One region of the Marinomonas sp. CT5 genome, then DNA from elsewhere that is predicted to be linked to it. Evidence: predicted binding sites of a transcription regulator. Region 1 holds the regulator's gene; each other region holds the start of a gene.
The links. Region 1 encodes LexA, which represses DNA repair genes until DNA is damaged. Its sites were predicted from a motif close to TACTGTNTANNTANACAGTA; they were not measured.
Positions count from the first base shown of each region.

Region 1 (3,185 bases):
GCTCCAGTAAAGGATTCCGAAGGTCGCCCAACGATTATTCGTTATAGCCGTAAAACAAAAGAGCAATATGTTATGACGGAAAACGAAGAAGGTAAGCCAACTGGCTGGAAAGCCTTTTATGTTGGTTCTAAATGGGTGATTGAGGAAGGTAAAAAGAAATGACCAGTGCCAGTTTAGCTAGCCTAACCAATCAAAAGTTGGATACGGCAAGACGCTTTATACAGCAAAGTCAGGATTGTAATGAAGCATGGCTGAAGGTTGGCCTTGAAAGTTCGGCTATTTTCCAATTAAGAAGTGCGTTGAATGGGCTATTGAAAGAAGTCTCCGCTGCCTATTCTTTATCTGGCTCTCTGGAAGTGGCTAAGTTATTGGCTGAATCTGAAAAAAAGCAAATGGCTGTGCCAGTGTTAGGTGAGTTAGATGATTTGCTTTCTCGGCAGGATTCTTGGTGCTTTCTATTGAACCAGGCTTATTTGGTTCAGTATGAGTGTCGCGCTTCAATGTCTATGGTTCAAGCCGATGATTTAATCGGTCGTGGAGATGACGCTGGGGCGTCAGTGAGTTTCTATTTGACCAAGCTAGTCGAATTAGTATTACGTTTTAGAGAAGAGTCATCAGAGTATTGAATATGAAAGAATCCTACCTAGAAATTGTTGAGCTTGATAACGGCGATATCGTGCTGCGTCCGGCCAGTGAAGATGGTGAGGAAACAGTGCCATTGGCAACGCTTAAAATTTCCGATGACACTCGGTCTTATTTAAAAGATCGTTATTTTGAAATGGCGAAATGTATGTTTCATGCGGGTATTGATTATGTATATTCAGATGAAGCCTTTCTTGAAGACGAATCAGAGTATCTTGATGACTACCGTCCTAAAATTTTACATTAAGGGTGTGAGATCGAAAGGTGTATAAGGAAGTTAAATTAAAGGCGAAGCTCATGCTTCGCCTTTAATTTTTACAATATTTGATAAGGGTTAATCTAATCAAATACCTTGTCTAATTACCCCTACTGATAAACCTTCGATGGCAAAGTCTTCACTTTCTAAATTGACAATAATGTCATCAAATTCTTCATTTTCAGGGATTAGACGGACGATGCTGCCTTTTTGCTCGAATCGTTTCACTGTGACTTCATCGCCTATTCGTGCAACCACAATTTGGCCATTCCGTACCGTGGTGGTTTTATGAACGGCGAGTAAATCGCCTTCCATTATGCCAATATCTTTCATGCTGGTTCCCGAGACAGACAAGAAGTAGTCAGCATGGGGGGAAAACATACTGGCAGGTATGCCGACATGAGAATGAATGTTTTCTTGGGCTAAAATAGGGTACCCTGCTGCAACTTTGCCAATAACGGGTAAACCTAGGTCGTCTTTTGATTCATCATTAGAGGCCATATCAATAAGGCGAATGCCACGAGAGGCGCCAGATAGCATCTCTATAGCGCCTTTTTTACAAAGGGCTTTAAGGTGCTCTTCTGCTGCATTGGGAGATTTAAATCCAAGCCTGCGTGCAATTTCTGCTCGAGTGGGTGGAAAACCAGTTTCACTAATAAAATCGCGAATGGTTTCTAGAACGTCAGATTGTCTTTTGGTTAATTTAATCATAGGGTATCTGGTTGTTTATACAGTTACTGTTATTATATACAGCATTCCTAACTATACTCAATGATATAAATGCTTTCAGACGAACTAAAAACACAAATTCAACTTGCATATCGAGCCTCTTTGGATGCGAAGTCCCATAAACCAAGGGCTGGACAGCGCCAAATGATTGGTGCGATTGCTCGTACTTTAGGTAATATTAAACAAGGCTCGGAAGGTGAGCGACTTGAAGAAAAACATGTTGCTGTTATTGAAGCCGGTACGGGGACAGGAAAAACCTTGTCTTATTGTCTTGCAGCAATTCCTATCGCTAAAGCACGTGGCCTCAAATTAATCATTTCAACCGCTACGGTGGCGCTACAAGAGCAAATTTTACACAAAGAATTGCCGGATCTGCTCGAGCATACTGAGTTGAGCTTTAAATATACGCTCGCGAAGGGGCGAGGGCGTTATTTGTGTTTGAACAATCTTGAGAGTTTTTTGAGTTCTGAAGAGCAAGCTATGGACGATATGTTTGCCGGTCTGTTTGAACAACACTTGCATTCTGATGATGTTAATACCGTTTTATATCAAGAAATGGATGTTGCTCTGTCAAAAGGGGAGTGGGATGGCGATAAAGATAATTGGTCCGGGGTGGTTCGTGATCAAGATTGGCGTCGTTTAACCACAGATCATCAGCAATGTACTAACCGTAATTGTGCAAACTATTCAGCTTGCCCATTCTTTAAAGCCCGTGCTGAAATCGAAGTAGCGGATGTGATTGTTGCTAACCATGATTTGGTGTTGGCTGATTTGTCTTTGGGTGGAGGGGCAATACTTACACCGCCTAAAGAAACAATTTATGTTTTTGATGAGGGGCATCACCTTCCAGATAAGGCAATAGGGCATTTTCGTCATGAAGTTCGTTTACAGCAAAGTATTACTTGGTTGCGTCAATTAGAAAAAAATTTGGTGAATTTAAAGCAGGAACTTACTGATGCCGTAAGTGTAACTGGGCAGTTATTACTTAAGATTCCTCAGCAAATACAGAATATTGTCAACTTTATCCAGTATGCGCAGCAGGGTTTGGCGCCTTACATCCAAGGTTTAGGACTGGATCAAGAGAATAATCAGCATAGGTTTGAGTTCGGGCTTATTCCAGATGAATTGCGTCAGCTTGCTTACAGTCTACAAACAACGTATCAAAAACTATTTAACAGTATTGAAAGTATTCAAGAAGAATGTAAAAAGACCAAGCAAAACGAAGGAATGGGAGTGACCGCGGAGACCGCTGAAACCTGGCAGCCAATACTTGGGGTGATTCTTGGACGTTTAGAGGTTTGTATTGGTTTGTGGCGTTTGTATTCAACTGTCGATGACCAAAATTATCCGCCTAATGCACGCTGGTTGATTTTGTCTGGTCAAGGAATGGAACAAGACATTGAACTTGGAGGATCTCCTATCCTAGCTGCGAATACTTTAAGGCAGCAGTTGTGGGATAAGTGTTTTGGTGCGGTGGTGACTTCCGCGACATTGACAGCGCTGAATCAATTCCACCGTTTTAATATGCGATCAGGGGTGCCTAGGGAAAGCGAATATT
Region 1 is NZ_CP025572.1:2,246,816-2,250,000, forward strand. It holds gene topA (type I DNA topoisomerase) at 1-162, shown strand, start outside; gene C0J08_RS10480 (DUF6586 family protein) at 159-626, shown strand; gene C0J08_RS10485 (hypothetical protein) at 629-889, shown strand; gene lexA (transcriptional repressor LexA) at 986-1,609, opposite strand; gene dinG (ATP-dependent DNA helicase DinG) at 1,679-3,185, shown strand, end outside.

Region 2 (3,185 bases), 1.2 Mb from region 1:
GTATTCATCAAATTGTAGTACGTTTTAATAAGCTATTGCGCAGTGGTGGTGACACTGAAAGTTATCAATCGGAGCCTATTGTTCTTGATCTTAAGTTTGAAAAAAACACCTACCTGAGACTCAAAGCCCCTTACATATCAACAAAAAAACAAGCAGAGAGTAATGTTAACAAGCCACAATTTTCCATTATTGATGATATGAGTGGTAATGAAGTAAGTTATCATCAGCAAATGTTACCTGCTAAGTCTGGTTTACAAAATACCCGTGATTATGTTGCGGAGATTGAGCATTTAATGGCTAAAAATCCGTCTAATTTTAACACTCACTCTACGGCCAGTGATTCACCTGTTCCTGCCCCTGTGATTATGGATGACGATGTTGCTTTACCTATGATGAAGTTTTGGTATAACCGATCCGATGAAGCAACCCGCAAAGAAATGCGCATTTGGATAGCTGATAATATGTACAAGCCAAGTGTTGCGAATATTCAGTTAGAAATGTCCAAGTTTTGGTTTAATAAAGCCAATAAAGAAGAGAAAAAAGCGTTTCAAGTTTGGATTGTTCAATAATATTTCAACTCTTGGTAAGTAAGGGTAAAAAGCGTCCAATGTCCATGGACGCTTTTTTGACTATTTCAATTATGTGTGTGCTGTTGTGTTTGAACGAGCAATTTTTTGATTGAATTTGTCGTTGACCCAAAGTGCCAATAATATAATCCCACCGCCGATAGTAAGGCGGACAATGTCGGCATCTCTGTTCCAGAAAATGATATTTACTACTATACCAGCTGGGATAAGAAGGTTGTTGGCGACAGCTAATGTGCCGATATCAACCATGGTCGCGCCTTTATTCCAAGCAAAATAGCCTAACCCAGAAGCCACGACCCCTAAGTAGATTAAAATAGACCACTGAAGCGTGGTTGTTGGAAGTTTATCTGGATTTCCTAATGCTAGATAACATGGAACCACAACGGCTAATGCGCCAAGAAAAAACCATCCAAATACTGTACGTTGTGGAAGATCTGGGCGTTCTTTTGCGATGACGCGTTTGTAACCAACTTGTCCTGCGGCGAAGCAAACGTTGGCTCCTTGAACAATTAACAAACCTTTGATAAAGCCTTCATCTATTCCTTGATAACGAATAGCCACTGCTCCAAGAATGGCCAAAACGGCACTGATTGCAAAACCTATATTTAAACGGCGATCCAGCATGTCATTAATCAAGGTAACATACAGTGGCGTCATCACAGTAAAAAGTAAGACTTCCGGAACTGACAAGTACAAGAAAGACTGATAATAAAAACCGTACATGATTCCGAGTTGTAACGCCCCACATACCATTAATTTAAACGCCACATTAGCTTCAATTTGGCGAAGTTTAAGAAATGGTAAAAAGACGACTGTAGCAAGCGCTACACGCATTAATACAGAGAACCAAGCATCGACTTGACCTGCTAGATAAACTCCAATCAAGCTAAAAGAAAACGCCCACAGAATGGTGACAGCAATAAGTATTGGCATGTGAATATTTCCAAGTAAAAATTTTCGTAGAGTTTACCGACTAATTGCGTCATGGTAAAACAGTTTACTTTTATATTTTTTTCAGTTTACTAGTGTTTTATTTTTGTCCTTTTTTGCTATGGGTCTTTTTATCTGCAATATTGGCTGAAAAGTGATTTTATTTAGAGAGTTTGGGTTTTATTGATTTAGTTTGTAGGTGAACAGTATTACTCCTTTGAGGGGCGTAAAACCTTGATCTAGATTAATAATTTTATATCTCACCCTGTTACCTTTTTTGACACAGATATTTTGTTTGATCTCAAAAAAGGAAACGATTATGAAAGCTTTACTTCTTCCTGCCGCTGCTCTGGTTTCTGCACTTTGCTCACCTATGGTGTTAGCTCATAATGCGGGCGATTTTTTTGTTCGTGGTGGTTTAGCGACAGTGATGCCAAACGAAAGTAGTGATTACGTTACAGGTTCAGATGAATTAGAAATTAATAATGATACTCAAGTGGGGGTAACTTTTACCTACATGTTGACAGAGCAGTTTGGTGTCGAGTTGTTAGCGGCGACACCTTTTACTCATACTGTGTCAACTAAAAGTTTGGGTGATGTTGCCGAGGTCTCACATTTGCCGCCTTCGGTAATGGCACAATATTACTTTGGTAAAGCTAACAGCCAAGTTCGTCCTTACGTGGGGGCAGGCTTAAATTACACTGTCTTCTTTGATGAAAAAGCTAAAGGTACTGTTGTTACAGATGTGGATTTAGATAACTCTTTTGGTTTGGCGGCTCAAGTCGGTGTTGACGTTAACTTTGCTGAGAACTGGTTTGCCAATGCGTCGCTTTGGTATATGGATATTAATACAGATGTTCATACTAATGCTGGAACCTTTGATACTGATATTGACCCTATTACCTTTATGGCTGGTGTGGGTTATACCTTCTAAGAAGGTGTCGTTGAAAATAGCGAAGGCTTTAATCTTAGGATTAAAGCCTTTTTTATTGTGCTATTTCTGTAGGTTAAGGTAGGATTTTTAAATTTAGAATTATTCTGGAAAACCATGTCCTTATCTTTTATTGCTGAGTTTGAATCTCTTTGTCTGTCCTTTCTAAAGAGCCAAGAGCAGGCGGATGCCGCCCATGACATTGCTCATATTAAACGAGTAGTTAAAGTCGCCAAACAATTAGCGAGTGAAGAAAATGCGAATTTGGCTATCGTGATACCTGCGGCTTATTTGCATGATTGTGTCTCTTTACCTAAAAATCATCCTAATCGTCATTTGGCTTCCACATGGGCTGGTGAGAAAGCCATAGAATTTTTAGTGTCAGTTCATTACCCCAATGAGTACCATCAAGCGATTTATCATGCCATTCAAGCTCATAGTTTTAGTGCCAATATTAGAGCTACAACCCTCGAAGCGAAAATAGTACAAGACGCAGACCGTTTGGACGCATTGGGAGCCATTGGTATTGCCCGTTGTATGCAAGTAAGTGGTGCCCTCAATCGTGCTTTGTATGCAATAGAGGACCCTTTTTGTGAGAAGCGAGAACCTGATGATGCTTTGTATTCGATCGATCACTTTTTTACTAAATTATTCACAATAGCCGATAGCTTGAACACGCCCTCGGCTCAGTTAGAAGGGAAAAGGCGAGAGGCCGTGATGCACGATTTTTTGAATAG
Region 2 is NZ_CP025572.1:1,070,327-1,073,511, forward strand. It holds gene C0J08_RS05080 (YccT family protein) at 1-569, shown strand, start outside; gene C0J08_RS05085 (carboxylate/amino acid/amine transporter) at 639-1,520, opposite strand; gene C0J08_RS05090 (OmpW family outer membrane protein) at 1,837-2,451, shown strand; gene C0J08_RS05095 (HD domain-containing protein) at 2,566-3,185, shown strand, end outside.
Region 2: a site for LexA is predicted at 1,707-1,726, ahead of C0J08_RS05085 (carboxylate/amino acid/amine transporter). Genes of this name have one in related genera too.

Region 3 (3,185 bases), 1.8 Mb from region 1:
CTTGGTTGAGTGGCTGGCACTGAATATAGAAGCGGGCGTGTGGCATACCCAAGCCATGAATTTGTTCCTCAACTTTTTGGGCTAGCTCGTCTTTAGCGATTATGCGTTTTTCGGTCAGATTGGTAGCCAGTGCTGTAAGCTTCTCATAAGCTTGCTCTTCTTTTTCTTTTAATGACTCAAGGCTTTCTTCGCTGCCTTGTAGGCTATTTAGTTCCGCCTCGACACTTTCTCGTAGAGCAAAAAGCCCTTCTGGCAAGGTTCTGTGCTTGCGAGCCGTGTCGTAAATGTCTGATAAACGCTGTTCAATATCCATAAGGCGTTCTGGATTTTGCTCTAGTGTGTCTTGATAGTGATGCAAGCTGTGCGCCGCTTCTTGAGCTTGTATAAGAGCGACATTCATCATTTCTAATGCGTTTTCTAATTCTTTGGTTGCGGGATGAATCTGGCTGGCGCTGTTAATTGCTTGATGCAATAAAGAGCAGACATTGCCTTCTTCACTGTCGGTTAGTAGTCCGCTGGCTTGGTACGCTTTAAATTGCGAGTCAGCAATATTGGATAAAAAAGCCTGTTCATTTTCTAGCTCTTCGATTTCACCTTCTTTTAAATCCAGCTGTTGAAGCTCTTGCGCCTGATAGGACAGCAGTTGAATCTTGGCATCTTGTTCAGAAGAGCGATTTTGCAATGCCGACAGTTCTTCTTTGAGTTGTCGCCATGTTGAGTATTGTTGATTGACTTGTTTGCTTAGTTCAGTCAGTTGGCCGTATTCGTCGAGTTGTTGTCTTTGTGCGTTTTTTTTAAGTAGTGACTGATGTTCATGTTGCCCATGAATATCAACCAACTGACTGCCAACTTCTTTTAAGTCGCTTAAGGTGCAAGGGCGGCCATTAATATAAGCTTTTGAGCGACCTTCTTTGCTGATGACGCGACGTAATATGCAGTGCTGTTCTTGCTCTAAATCTCTTTCTTCGAGCCATTTATGGACGTGTGGATAGTGTTGGATATCAAAGCTGGCACTGATGTCGGCTTTCTTTTGTCCATGTCTGACAACGGCGGCATCGGTTCGATCCCCTAAGCAAAGAGACAAAGCATCCACCATAATGGATTTTCCTGCTCCGGTTTCACCTGATATCACGGTCATGCCTTTTTTGAATTCCAGTTCGAGAGATTCAACAATGGCGAAGTTGGAAATAGCGATGCTGGTCAGCATAGAGTGCTCCAAAGAGAGAATATATTTATATGGTTATTTATACAGTACTTGGTTGTTTTTTGACAAGTCCCTTCTAGAAAATTAATTCCCATTAAATTAATGCGGATTTAGTGTTGAAAGGTAAAAAGCTGTCCCCATATAACTGGCACAGACAAAGAATTGTTTCTGTTATTTGGAGTTAAAGAATGAGTGAGCAGCAAAAAAATCCTAATCTAGAAGCGGAGCAAGATTTGAAAAGCGAAACGCAAAACGAAACAGTAGAAGAGCTTCTAGAGCCTGAAGTAGAGACTTTAGAAGAAGTTACTGAAAACGATGAGCTTGCAAAAGCATTAGAAGAAGTCGCTCAGTATAAAGAGGCGGCACTTCGAGCTCATGCAGACGCACAGAACATACGTCGTCGTGCTGAACAAGATGTTGAGAAAGCCCATAAATTTGGTTTAGAAAAATTTGCTAAATCGATTGTGAATGTAGCAGATAATCTTGAGCGTGCTTTGGCTTCTGCGCCAGACACAGGTGAATCCGATCCTGTGCGTGAAGGGGTAGAGCTGACGTTAAAAGATTTGCTTGAGACTCTGGCTCGCTTTGAAGTGAAGGTGGTTGATCCTCATGGCGAACCATTCAATCCTGAATTGCATCAAGCCATGACTATGGTGCCAAATCCAGAAATGGAACCGAACACGGTTATGGATGTTGTTCAGAAAGGTTACACATTGCACGGTCGCTTGTTGCGTCCAGCAATGGTTGTGGTTTCAAGCGCCGCTTAAAAAAAATACTGTCATTTTTTTGACACTGGACGCTTGAAATACTTTTAAGCGTACCCAAATACAGAATTATCATTGTAATAAACGAATTTATTGGAGATACAACCATGGGTAAAATCATAGGTATTGACTTAGGTACAACAAACTCTTGTGTTGCTGTATTGGACGGCGAAAAAGCTCGCGTTATTGAAAACGCTGAAGGCGATCGCACCACTCCTTCCATCGTTGCCTTTGCGGAAGACGGTGAAGTATTAGTTGGTCAATCAGCTAAGCGTCAAGCAGTAACCAACCCAACAAACACATTGTTTGCTGTTAAGCGTTTGATCGGTCGTAAGTTTAAAGACGATGTTGTTCAAAAAGACATCTCTATGGTGCCTTACAAAATTATTTCTGCTGACAACGGCGATGCTTGGGTAGAAGTAAAAGGTGACAAGAAAGCGCCACCACAAATCTCAGCTGAAGTTCTTAAGAAAATGAAGAAAACAGCAGAAGATTACCTAGGTGAGAAAGTAACGGAAGCGGTTATTACTGTTCCTGCTTACTTTAACGACTCTCAGCGTCAAGCAACTAAAGATGCGGGTAAAATTGCTGGTCTAGAAGTAAAACGTATTATCAACGAACCAACGGCAGCGGCATTGGCTTACGGTCTAGATAAGAGCTCTGGTGATTCAACGGTTGCTGTTTATGACCTTGGTGGTGGTACGTTCGATATCTCTATCATTGAAATTGCCGATGTAGATGGCGAGAAGCAATTCGAAGTATTGTCTACAAACGGTGATACTTTCCTAGGTGGTGAAGATTTCGATATGCGTGTTATCGAATACTTGGCGGCTGAGTTCAAGAAGTCATCAGGTATCGATCTACACAACGATCCACTTGCGCTACAACGTTTGAAAGAAGCTGGTGAGAAAGCGAAAGTTGAGTTGTCTTCTTCTTCACAAACAGAAGTTAACTTGCCTTACATCACAGCTGATGCGACTGGTCCTAAACACTTAAACGTGAAATTGACTCGTTCTAAGTTGGAGTCTTTGGTTGAAGAGCTTGTATTGAAATCTCTTGAGCCATGCCGTCAAGCACTGAAAGATGCGGATCTGTCTGCTTCTGATATTGATGAAGTTATCTTGGTTGGTGGTCAAACTCGTATGCCACTTGTACAAGCAAAAGTAACTGAATTCTTTGGCAAAGAGCCACGTAAAGATGTAAACCCAGATGAAGCG
Region 3 is NZ_CP025572.1:4,026,205-4,029,389, reverse strand. It holds gene recN (DNA repair protein RecN) at 1-1,207, opposite strand, end outside; gene grpE (nucleotide exchange factor GrpE) at 1,393-1,971, shown strand; gene dnaK (molecular chaperone DnaK) at 2,076-3,185, shown strand, end outside.
Region 3: a site for LexA is predicted at 1,235-1,254, ahead of recN (DNA repair protein RecN). Genes of this name have one in related genera too.